4 regions of the Mesorhizobium sp. M8A.F.Ca.ET.207.01.1.1 genome follow, and region 1 is predicted to be linked to each of the others. Evidence: predicted binding sites of a transcription regulator. Region 1 holds the regulator's gene; each other region holds the start of a gene.
What was found. The regulator PhoB, encoded in region 1, activates phosphate uptake and scavenging genes when phosphate is short. The targets are predictions, from matches to a motif close to TGTCATNNANCTGTCAT.
Positions count from the first base shown of each region.

Region 2: EN850_RS23250 (esterase-like activity of phytase family protein) is a predicted target of PhoB. The motif match lies at 1,689-1,705, and genes of this name have one in related genera.
Region 3: EN850_RS14760 (acid phosphatase) is a predicted target of PhoB. The motif match lies at 1,400-1,416, and genes of this name have one in related genera.
Region 4: EN850_RS01610 (RNA degradosome polyphosphate kinase) is a predicted target of PhoB. The motif match lies at 1,556-1,572, and genes of this name have one in related genera.

Region 1 is NZ_SRUS01000009.1:81,036-84,149, reverse strand. It holds gene pstB (phosphate ABC transporter ATP-binding protein PstB) at 1-152, shown strand, start outside; gene phoU (phosphate signaling complex protein PhoU) at 178-885, shown strand; gene phoB (phosphate regulon transcriptional regulator PhoB) at 904-1,593, shown strand; gene EN850_RS24770 (ROK family protein) at 1,859-3,103, opposite strand.
Region 2 is NZ_SRUS01000008.1:93,549-96,662, reverse strand. It holds gene EN850_RS23255 (FAD-dependent oxidoreductase) at 1-1,536, opposite strand, end outside; gene EN850_RS23250 (esterase-like activity of phytase family protein) at 1,818-3,114, shown strand, end outside.
Region 3 is NZ_SRUS01000004.1:501,715-504,828, forward strand. It holds gene EN850_RS14755 (cytochrome-c peroxidase) at 98-1,360, opposite strand; gene EN850_RS14760 (acid phosphatase) at 1,543-3,078, shown strand.
Region 4 is NZ_SRUS01000001.1:327,231-330,344, forward strand. It holds gene EN850_RS01600 (FAD-dependent monooxygenase) at 1-1,203, opposite strand, end outside; gene EN850_RS01605 (zinc-finger domain-containing protein) at 1,224-1,469, opposite strand; gene EN850_RS01610 (RNA degradosome polyphosphate kinase) at 1,637-3,114, shown strand, end outside.

The DNA of each region.
Region 1 (3,114 bases):
TCACCCACAACATGCAGCAGGCGGCGCGCGTGTCGCGCCAGACGGCGTTCATGTATCTGGGCGAACTGGTCGAATTCGACAAGACCGAGAAGATCTTCACGTCGCCTCGCGAGAAGCGCACGCAGGACTACATCACCGGCCGCTTCGGCTGATATCACGCATACGAGGACCAGGATCATGGCCGAACACACAGTCGCAGCCTTCGATGAGGATCTCGGACAGATCAGCAGGCTGATCAGCGACATGGGCGATCTCGCCGGCACGATGGTCGGCGGCGCCACCAAGGCTCTGCTGAATTCCGACAACGCGCTGGCACAGCGCGTCGTCTCCGACGACGCCATCATGGATGCGCGCCAGCGCGAACTCGACGACCGCGCCATCACCCTGATCGCCAAGCGCCAGCCGATGGCCGACGATCTGCGTCATGTCGTCGGCTCGATCCGCATGGCGGGCGACCTCGAGCGCATCGGCGACCTTGCCAAGAACATCGCCAAGCGTGTCGGTTCCGTCGGCCTCACCGCCACGCCGCGCGACCTGTCGCACTCGATCGATTCCATGGCGCAGCTGGTGCTGATCCAGGTGCAGGGCGTGGTCGAGGAATATGCGGCCGGCGATGCCGCCGCCCTCGCCAAGCTCAGGAATGACGACGAACGCATCGACGTCAAATACACCTCGGTGTTCCGCGAACTGCTGACCTACATGATGGAGGATCCGCGCAACATCACGGCTTGCACGCATCTCTTGTTCTGCGCCAAGAATCTCGAGCGCATCGGCGACCATGTGACCAACATCGCCGAGAATGCGTATTATGTGCTGACCGGAACGCAACTGCCCGCCAATCGTCCGAAGCAGGACGAGACGGCGATGTCGGCGCCGGCGGCTTGACGATAGGATGATCTGCCAATGATCGCGCCACGCATCATGGTGGTGGAGGACGAGGAGCCGCTCGGCGTGCTCCTCCGCTACAATCTGGAATCGGAAGGCTACCAGGTCGAGGTGGTGCCGCGCGGCGACGAAGCCGAGATCCGCCTCCAGGAGAATGTGCCCGACCTCCTGGTGCTCGACTGGATGGTGCCGGCTGTTTCCGGCATCGAACTCTGTCGGCGCCTGCGAATGCGGCCCGAGACCGAGAGGTTGCCGATCATCATGCTGACGGCGCGCGGTGAGGAGAGCGACCGCGTGCGTGGCCTTTCGACCGGCGCCGACGACTATCTGGTCAAGCCGTTCTCGACGCCGGAATTCATGGCCCGGGTCAAGGCGCTGCTGCGTCGCGCCAAGCCGGAAGTGCTGTCCAGCGTGCTCAAGGTCGGCGACATCGTGCTCGACCGTGAATCGCACCGGGTCTATCGCAAGAAGAGCGAAATCCGGCTCGGACCGACCGAGTTCCGGCTGCTCGAATTCATGATGCGCCATCCCGGCCGGGTGTTCTCGCGCAGCCAGTTGCTCGACAATGTCTGGGGCGAGACGATCTATATCGACGAGCGCACGGTGGACGTGCATGTCGGCCGGCTGCGCAAGGCGGTCAACAATGGCCGCATGCCCGACGTCATCCGCACCATCCGCGGGGCGGGCTACGCGATCAGGGAAGACTAGGTCGAGGGCGGCTACGCCCCTGACTTCGTCATCCACGAGCGGAGCAAGGAGCGAAGCGACGCGGCGCAGACCCGAGGATCCGTGCCGGGACCTCGACGCGTCGCCGCAGTGCAGAATTCTGCGCCGTTGCACTCTACGATCGAGGTCACGGCATGGATCCCAGGGTCTCCGCGACGCCGCTTCGCGGCTGCTCCGCCCAGGGATGACGACCTTGAGGGCGCTCGGCCAACCTCCAGCATTGGTGGTGATTCACCGGAGCGTTCGCTCAGGCGACGCTCTTCCCAGCACTGCCTCTCGCCTGCACGCCCGGCGCGAAAATCTCCTGGTCGACGAAGGTCAAGGCGCGCATGGCGCAGCCTTCGCGGATGAGCGGCAGTTCGTTCGGCTCGGTGTCGAAGGAAATCGATTCCGAATGCTGGCCGCCGGCGGTCTGGGCGATGGCCTCGCGCAAGGCCGGCTCGATCAGGTCGAAGGCGGCGGCACTGACACCGACCATGGCGACCGGCGCCGGGTCGATCAGCGCGAACAGGCTGCCCAGCCCATAGCCCAGCGCCTCGCCCGCCTTGCGATACGCTTCGCGCTCCGGTCCGTCTTTCTCCCTTGCCGTCGCGGCGAGTGTCCGCATCTGCGCGTCGCTGACATCGGCGACCGGTTCGGCGTCCTCGCCAAGCTGCCTGGCATTACGCCAGATGGCATAGTTGCCGGCATAGGCCTCGACGCAGCCGCGCCGCCCGCAACGGCAGAGCGCGCCGCCCGGGCGATGGATCATGTGGCCGAATTCGCCGCCCGATGAATGGGTGCCGGTGAACAGTTCGCCCTTGAGCACCAGGCCCATGCCGATGCCGTGCGAGAGCAGGATGGCGATGAAGTCGTCGCGGTAGCGTTGAGGGTCGCGCCAGCGCAACGCCACCGCCATCATGTTGCAGTCGTTCTCCATGGTGGCGGGGATGCCGAATTCGGCTTCGAGTATGTCGGCGAAGGCAATGTCCGTCTGCGGCGTGATCGGCGACCACAGCATGGCACGCGCCTCGGTGTCGGTGATGCCCTGGATCGCCAGCGCGATGCGGGCAACACTGCGGACATCGAGATCGGGGTCCTCGATGCGGCGGCGCACTATTGCCGTGCATTCGCCGATCAGCGCCTCGCGCGACATGGTCAGCGTGTCCAGCCGGCGCTGCTCCTCGGCGACCACCTGGCCGGCATAATCGATGACGGCGACGGATAGGAAATTCAGCGACAGCACCACGGTCATCACAGCCGCGGCCTCGGGGTTGAGGCCGAGGCCAACCTGCGGCCGGCCGCGTTTGAGTGAGCCGGCCTCGTTCGGCTTGCCTTCGGTCAGGATACCTTCGCCGATCAGGTCGGCGGATATCGCCGATATGGTCGAGTGGCTGAGGCCAGTGGTGGCGGCGATCTCGGTGCGCGAGGGCTGACCATCCCGGCGCACGGCTGCAATCACCATTGCGCGGTTGCGCCGGCGCAGATCGTCGTGGCGGATTCCCACCGACATGCTTTCCCTCC
Region 2 (3,114 bases), on a different contig from region 1:
GGCTTTCGGCAGCCTGCAGGCGAGCAGCCGGTCGAGCCACGCTGCGGCGCCCGGCCCTGAAATCGCGTAGCGCGAATAGGCCGAGATATCGACGAGGCCGGCGGCGCGGCGCACCTGCAGCGCTTCGTCGCCGACGATGTCGAAAGCGTTGGAGCGCTTGAGCGTCGTGTTCTCGCGAAAGCCCATCGGCGCGAAATAGGCCGGGATTTCCAGCCCCCACGAGGCCGTCCATTCGCAGCCGGCAGCAGCCATACCGTCATAGGCGCCGGGGCGTTTCAAAGGCCGGCCCGCTGGCAATCGCTCATTGGGAAAGGTCATGACGAAGCGCCGCGAATAGAACTGGCGTGTCGTCTGCCTGAGATATTCGCGGTTGGCGGCGAAGGCGCCGTAGCGGGCGATGTCCATGCCGAAGATGTCGGCCCGCGGCTCGCCGTAAATCATCCATTCGGCCAGCGACTTGCCGACGCCGCCGCCCTGGCTGAAGCCGGCCATGACGCCGCAGGCGACCCAGTAGTTTTTCAAGCCGCGCACCGGCCCGACGATCGGGTTGCCGTCGGGGGTGAAGGTGAAGGCGCCGTTGACCCATTTGCGGATGCCGGCCGTCGCCAGGCAGGGAAAGCGCTCATGCGCCTTGGCGAGTTCCGGGCTGATCCGGTCGATGTCTTCCGGAATCAGCTCGATACCATAGTCCCATGGCGCGCCGTCCATGTTCCAGTGCTTCGGGTTCTGCTCGTAAACGCCGAGCAGCACGCCCTTGCGCTCCTGGCGCAGGTAGGAGAAGCCGTCGAGATCGACGGCGATGCCGATCTCCCGGTCGAGCGCCGCGATCTCGGGAATGTCCTCGGTGACGAAATAGTGATGCGCCATCGGCGTCACCGGCAGGTCTACGCCGGCCATGCGGCCGACCTGCTTGGCCCACAACCCGCCGGCGTTGACGACATGCTCGGCAACGATGGTGCCCTGCTCGGTGACGACATCCCACTGGCCGTCGGCGCGCGCCTTCAGCTCGACCACGCGGTTGCGCAGGATGACATCGGCGCCACGCTTCTTGGCGGCGCCGGCATAGGCGTGCGTCGTGCCGTATGGATCGAGATGGCCCTCGTTGGAGTCATGAAGGCCGCCGAGCACGCCGGTGACGTCGACGATCGGGCAGATCGCCTTGATCTCGTCGGGCGTAACCAGCCGGGCCGTCTCGATGCCGACCGACTGGAACACCGCCCAGGCCGATTTCAGCCACTCCCAGCGCGCCGGATCACTGGCGATGTTGACGCCGCCGGTCATGTGCAGCCCGATATCCCAGCCGGATTCGGCCTCGATCTCGCGGTAGAGGTTGATGGTGTAGTCCTGCAGCGCAGCGACATTGGGATCGGCGTTGAGCGCATGGAAACCGGCCGCCGCGTGCCAGGTCGAGCCGGCGGTCAGTTCGGCGCGCTCGATCAGCGCCACATCGCTCCAGCCGAACCGCGTCAGGTGGTAGAGCACCGAGGCGCCCACCACGCCACCCCCAATGACAACTGCGCGGTAGTGCGACTTCAAGGCTTCCCTCCCGGTCTGTCAGTGGCGGCACCATATACGCACTGTACATAAGTGTCTAGTGCACGGAATGCTGCGGATGGGCGGTCAACAATCTCATGCCGTCCAGCGTTTTCATCGGCACTTGGAGATCGCCGCTGGTCGGCGTCGCGCACTGTCACGCAAGCATCATGTTGACGCCTTAGATCGCTTTCGGGGAGGCATGCACGGCATCATCGATGCGGCACCTCTTTCCGTTTGTCCTTCGGCCGCTCCGGCATGCTTCGTCACAAAGAGGATTGTCCATGAAACACCTGCACCGAACCGCCTCGCTCGGCGTCGCGCTGGCCTTGTTCACCGCTCTCACCCCGGCGCTTGCCGACGGCGTGGCCTACGTCAACAAGGGCCTGGTCGGCGTCGGCCGCATCCCGGCCGACCAGCGCGACAAGTTCGGCGAGACCTTCGGCTCGGGCTCCGGCATGGCGATCGACACATCCGGCTGGACGCATGATGCGGGCACCTACAAGGGATCGCTCTGGCTCCTGCCCGACCGTGGCTACAATGTCGCCGGCACCACCGACTACCGGCCGCGTCTCAACACCATCGGCATCGAGTTCACGCCTGTCGCGCCGGGCGCTGCTCCCGCCGCCGGCCAGGAGCAGAAGGGCGTCAAGGCGACGCTTGCCGACACCATGCTTCTTACTGACGACAAGGGCGCCGATGCCACCGGGCTCGATCCGCTGTCGGATGTGCGCCCGGCCGCCGGCGACATGCCGATGCTGCCCGTCGCCACCAACGGCAAGCTCGCCCTCGACAATGAGGCTATCGTGCGGCTGCCCGACGGTTCGATGTTCATCTCCGACGAGTACGGCCCCAACATCTACAGGTTTTCCGCGCAAGGCCGCCTGATGTCGGCGACCCAGCCGCCTGCGGCCCTCGTGCCGATGCGCAAGGGCGCGCCGAACTTCTCCTCCGACAGTCCCGGCCCGGGCGCCGCCGACCCCGATCCGAAGGATCCCGAAACCGGACGCCAGAACAACCAGGGCCTCGAGGGCATGGCGATGACGCCGGACGGCAAGTTCCTGATCGCCGTGCTGCAGTCGGCTCCGAGGCAGGATGGCGGCGATTCACCCTCGACACGGCAGAATACCCGGGCGCTGGTCTATGATGCCTCCGACTTCGCCCATCTGAAGCTCGCGCATGAATATGTCGTGCCGCTGCCGGTGTTCAAGGATGCCAAGGGCAAGACCAAGGTCGCCGCGCAAAGCGAGATCGTGGCGCTTTCGGACACCTTCCTGATGCTGGCGCGCGACAGCGGCAACGGCCAGGGCCTGAAGAAGGGTGACGCGTCACTCTACCGCCAGATCAACATCGTCGACCTGTCCGGCGCGACCGACATCGCCGGCGGGCCTTTCGACGCCGCCGACAAGCCGGTCGCGCCCAAGGGCGTGCTTGATCCGTCGGTGACCCCGGCCAAGCTGACGCCGTTCATCGACATCAACGACGCCGGCGAACTCAGCCGCTTCGGCCTGCACAATGGCGGGGCGAAGGACCACAATGAGCTCTCGGAAAAGTGGGAAGCGATGTCGGTCGCCAGCGTCC
Region 3 (3,114 bases), on a different contig from region 1:
AAACAATGGGCGAGAGCCGCAATCAAAGCTGATCTCCCCCCTCGTGGGGGAGATGTCCGGCAGGACAGAGGGGGGCGCTGTCCCGCCGCGTCTCAGGTTATTTCGCTGCCACCTGGTCTGCATCCGTCAGCGTCTGCAGGAACGCGACAATGTCGTCTATCTCGGCATCCGTCAGCGCCGGCTTGCCGCCAGGTCTCCTGCCGCCGAAGGGCGGGTCCTGATTCAAGTTCGGCCAGTAAGCCTTTGGCAGGTCGTCATATTTCCTCACCGTGCCGTCGGCATTCTTGGGATACCAGCGGCCGGGATCGGTATCGCGGCTGGCGTAGAAGGCGACCGCGTCGCGCAAGGTGTGTAACTTGCCATTGTGGAAGAAGCTCCTGCGCAGCGCGACGTTGCGCAGCGTCGGCGTCTTGAACAGGCCGCAATAGTCGGTGCGGCCGCGAAAATCAGTGCGCAGCGGGCCGCACAGGCCGAGATCGGCATAGGCTGGGTCGGTGTTGGCCGTGATTGCCGGGTTGCGCGGTACGGCGATGGCGATCAGGCCGAAATCGGTGAATTGCGGCGGCTCGCCGTCATTGGCGGGTTCGCTGAGGTGGCAACTGGCGCAATTGCCTTTTTTCTCGTCCTCGAACAGAGCGCGACCGTGCAGCTCCTGCGCCGACAACGTCGCCTTGCCGGCGAGGAAGGCGTCGTAGCGGCTGGAATAGGGATAGAAATCGGCCGCGCTCTGCTCGAACGTGCCGAGCGCCTCGGCGGCGGCGTCGAAGGCATCGTTGGGATGGTTGAAGACATCCTGCCCGAACACCGTCTTGAACTCGCCGGCATAGGCCGACTTGCGCAAGGCGGCGGTGACCGCCCCGGCACCCTTGTTGGCCATCTCGAAGGGCGAGAGCAGGGGGATTTTCGCCTGGTCCCTGCCGTGGTCGGCGCGGCCGTCCCAGGTCAAGCCGCCGGTCGGACCGTTGTCGACGCTTTCGTCGCCCTCGTCCTCGGAATCATGGAAATGCTCGGTGAAGGCGGGCGCGGCCTGGAGATAACGCAGCGACGGCACCGCGCGCACGCCGGGCTGGTCGAGGTTTGGCCCGCCCATTTCGACCGGCGTGGCCGAGGCCGGCCCGAAAGCATGGCTAGGATCATGACAGGACGAGCAGGCCTGCTTGCCCGAGGCCGAGAGCGAGGGGTCGAAGAACATTTTTCGCCCCAAGGCGGTCAGCGCCTTGGCGCGCGCGAAGGCTTCGGCGCGCGACAGTGGGCCGGGATGGAAGCCATCCGGCCCCGCCGAATTCGCGGGCGCGGCAAGGCCAAAGGTCGAGATCGCGGCAATGGCGATCGCCCGAATTTTCCATCGTCTTCTGGTCATGGGGCATGGTCCGCTTTGGCCCGGCAATAAGAACGCAGTGCAACGGATTGATGACCGGCTCCAGTGCTCACGAAACCGTGTTCGCCGTGGCGGCGGCTGTCACAAAGGTGACAAGGCAGCCACGTTAGCTGCCCTATGGTTCCCGCACCCCTCTAGCCACAGTCAAGCCACGAGGTCTTCCCATGACGAGGCTCAAGCTCTTCACTTCCTTCGGTCTGGCCGGTTCGGCCCTGCTTCCCCTGGCGGCCGCCCATGCCGCCCCTCCCGGCTTCGACAAGATCGACACCGTCGTCGTCATCTATGCCGAAAACCGCAGCTTCGATAATCTCTATGGCGGCTTCCCCGGCGCCAATGGCCTGGCCAATGTCTCGGCCGACCAGGCGCGCCAGTTCGACCGCGACGGCAAGCCGCTGACCGAATTGCCGCCGGCCTGGGGCGGGCTGACCGGCAAGGGCGTCACGCCCGTGGTGACGGAGGCCGAGACCGCGCATCTCGCCAACGCCGCCTTCGCCATTGACGATCCCAAGGGCTTCCATGAGGGCACCAACGTCATCACCCACGACTTGTGGCACCGCTTCTACCAGGAGCAGATGCAGATCGACGGCGGGAAGAACGACAAATTCGTCGCCTGGGCCGATTCCGGCGGCCTAGTCATGGGCCATTATGACGGCTCGAGCCTGCCGATGTGGCAGGTGGCGAAGAAATACGTGCTGGCCGACAATTTCTTCCAGGGCGCCTTCGGCGGCTCCTTCCTCAACCATTTCCAGCTCGCCTGCGCCTGTACGCCGGTCTACCCGCACGCCGACACCAGTCCGATCAAGGGCCAGATCGCCGTGGTCGATGCCGACGGCACGTCCTTGAAGGTCGCCGACAATTCGCCGGCATCGGCGCTCGGCGGCGTGCCGAAATTCGTCAATGACGGCGCCATCACGCCCGATTTCCATGCCGTCAACACCATGCAGCCGCCCTATCAGCCGAGCGCCAACAAACCGGCCGAGGGCGGCGACAAGGCGCTGGCCGACCCGACCGCGCCGACCACGCTGCCGCCGCAGCACGACATCACCATCGGCGATCTCCTGTCGCTGAAGGGCGTCGACTGGGCCTGGTATAGCGGCGCCTGGCAGGCAACGCTGGACGGCAAGAACGCCACGCCGGTGCCGAACTTCCAGTTCCACCACCAGCCCTTCAACTATTTCGCCGCTTACGCGCCCGGCACCGCCGCGCGCACCGAGCATCTGCGGGATGGCGGCCTGGATGGCGCGGAGTTCATCAAGGCGATCGACGACGGCAAGCTGCCCTCGGTGAGTTTCTACAAGCCGCAAGGCAATCTCAATGAGCATGGCGGCTATGCCGACGTGGCGAGCGGCGACCAGCATCTGGCCGACGTCGTCGCGCATCTGGAGAAGAGCCCGCAATGGGGCCACATGCTGGTGGTCGTCACCTATGACGAGAATGGCGGCTTCTGGGATCACGTCGCGCCGCCCAAGGCCGACCGCTGGGGCCCGGGCAACCGCATCCCGGCCTTCATCGTCTCGCCCTATGCGAGGATGGGCACGGTAGACCACACCCAGTACGACACGACGTCGATCCTGCGCTTCATCACCGCGCGCTACGACCTGCCGGTGCTGACCGGCATCGTCGCCCGCGACAAGGCGCTGGCCGCCAATGGCGAGCCGCCGATGGGGGATCTGAGCGCGGCGCTGGATCTGAGCCGGTAGGGCAGGCGGATCACGAATTTGCCGCCGCGCCGCAAC
Region 4 (3,114 bases), on a different contig from region 1:
AAGCCAATCCAAATCCGCCGCGAGCTTCTCTCCTGGCCGAGTCGCCAGGACCAGATTGCGCGCCAATGCCACCGGTCCCTGGGCGTGCCAGGCGAGGCGGTTGAGCGCGCCGCGTTTCAGTACCTTTTCGATGCGCGGTCGTCTCAGCTTCTCCCAGATGGTGAGGCTTTGCGTCAGGTCGCCGGGGAAGTCGGCGACCAGGCTGGCGAGCATCGCGGCGTCCTCGATCGCCATCGCGGCACCTTGTGCCGCGAACGGCGTCATTGCGTGCGCGGCGTCGCCGATCAGCGCGATGCCGGCTGGCATTGTCCAAGGCTGTCTCTGTTCGACGGTATGCAGCGGCCAGGTCAGCCACGGGCCGGCTATTTCCACCAGCTTCACGAGTCCTGGCGCGGTGCCGCGCATGGCGGCGGCGAGTATGCCGGGATCGGCATGGCCGGACCAGCCCTCGGTAATGCGCTCGCCTTTGGTGAAGGCGACGAGGTTGAATGCGTCGCCCTTACTGACGGGATAGACGACCATGTGGAAACCCGTATGCAGGAAAGTCGTGACGCAATCGGCTGCACCGATCGCGGCGAAGGCCCGCCCGGCGCTGCTGTCTGCCGCGACGGTGGTACGCCAGGCCAACTCTCCCGAAAAACGGCTTCTTGGCGATGCCATCCTTTGTGCATCGACAAGCTCGCGCACCGACGACCAGACGCCATCGGCGCCGACCAGCAAGGAGCCTTGTTCCTCCGCCGTATTGCCACCGATCTCGACGGTCGCCGTGACACCATGGCTGCCAGTCGCAATTCTTTGGACGCGCGCCCCGACGGTGAGATGGATATCAGGTATCTCGGCAACCCGTGCCATCAACGCGCTCTGCACATCGGCCCGGTGGGCGACGAGATAGGGCGCGCCCCAGCGGCTCTCGCCGGCTTCCCCTAGCGGCACGCGCGCCAGTTGGCGCAACGTCCTTGCGTCCTTCAATACCACGGCCTCCGGCCTTACCACCGCCGACAGCAGTCGGTCGAGCACGCCGAGTTGACGAAGGATGCGTGTCGCATTGGGAGAGAGCTGGATGCCCGCGCCGACCGCTTCAAGGCGCTGCGCCTGCTCGAACACCTGCACGGGATAACCGCGTTCGGCGAAGGCAACCGCCGCGGTCAGTCCGGCAATGCCAGCTCCGGCGATGACGACTTGCCGGGAGCGCGTGTCGTCCATCCGGTTTGCCGCGAAAGGCTTCAGGCAGCCTGGTCGATGTAGAGGCAGCCCGTGGGCAGGGTTTCCGTCGCCTTCAGCTTCGGCGAATAGCGGTAGAGGGTCGAGCAGTAGGGGCAGACTTTCTCATTGTCGTCGCCCATGTCGAGAAACACATGCGGATGATCGAAAGGCGGGTTGGCGCCCGTGCACATGAATTCCTTGACCCCGATGTCGATTGCCGGATGGCCCGCATCGTTCTGGAAATGGGGAATGGAACCGCCTGCCATCGTCGTCTCCTTAACGCAGTCTCTCTGCATCTGGATCATATCAAGCCTCTTTGCAAGTTCGATGAAATCAAACTGTCGCAAAAGCCTGTCAGAGAACTGTCGCAAAAGCCTGCCACAGGATAAGTTAAGCCGGTTGACCGGCCAGGGCGGGCGAAAGAGCGGGAATCATGAACGAATTGAAGCCGGTACAGAGCGAATTCAACAACGTCACGGCAGCGAGCCCGGAAGGCAATCCGGACCGTTTCGTCAACCGCGAGTTCTCCTGGCTGCAGTTCAATCGCCGCGTTCTCGAAGAATCGCTGAACACCCATCACCCGCTGCTGGAGCGCGTCCGCTTCCTGTCGATCTCGGCCGCCAATCTCGACGAGTTCTTCATGGTGCGCGTCGCCGGCCTTGCCGGCCAGGTGCGCGAGGGCATCGTGCTGAAGAGCCCGGACGGACGCACCCCCGAACAGCAGCTCGAACAATTGCTGCGTGAAGTCGAGCGGCTGCAGGAAGACCAGCAGAAGAGCCTTTCGGCACTCACGGTTCTGCTCAACAAGGAAGGCATCGAGAGCATCACCCGCGATGCGCTGACCAAGGACGAAAAGGTCTGGCTGGAAGAGCATTTCCAGGACCAGGTGTTTCCGGTGCTCACCCCGCTGTCGATCGACCCGGCGCATCCGTTCCCGTTCATTCCCAATCTCGGCTTCTCCATGGCGCTGCAGCTTCGCCACCGCAAGAATGGCGAGGAGATGAGCGCATTGCTGCGCCTGCCGGTGGCGCTGAAGCGCTTTATCCGCCTTCCGGACCGCAAGAACCATGTCCGCTTCATTCCGCTGGAGGAGGCGGTCGGCCTTTACATCGGCAAGCTGTTCCCCGGCTACGAGGTCAAGGGCTCCGGCACGTTCCGCATCATCCGCGACAGCGATATCGAGGTCGAAGAGGAGTCGGAAGACCTTGTGCGGCTGTTCGAAACGGCGCTGAAGCGTCGCCGCCGCGGTTCGGTTATCCGCATCGAGTTCGACATGCTGATGCCGGGGGAATTGCGCGATTTCGTCGCCGGCGAGCTTGGTGTCTCGTCGAGCCGCATCAGCGTGCTCACCGGGCCGCTGGCGCTCAGCCAGATCTCCGAGATCGTCTCCGTTCCCCGCGACGACCTGAAGTTCACGCCCTACAACCCACGCTTTCCCGAACGCATCCGCGAGCATGGCGGCGACTGTTTTGCCGCCATCCGCGAGAAAGACATCGTCGTTCATCATCCCTACGAGTCGTTCGACGTGGTGGTGCAGTTCCTGCGCCAGGCAATGGCCGACCCCGAAGTGGTGGCGATCAAGCAGACGCTCTATCGCACCTCCAACGACAGCCCGATCGTGCGTGCGCTGGTCGACGCGGCCGAGGCTGGCAAGTCGGTGACGGCGCTGGTCGAGCTCAAGGCGCGTTTCGACGAGGAAGCCAACATCCGCTGGGCGCGCGATCTCGAACGCGCCGGCGTGCAGGTCGTGTTCGGTTTCCTCGAACTCAAGACACATGCCAAGATGTCGCTGGTGGTGCGGCGCGAGGACGGCAAGCTGCGCAACTACGTCCATCTCGGCACCGGCAACTACCATCCGGTGACGGCGCGCATCTACACCGACCTGTCCTTCTTCACCACCGATCCGACGAT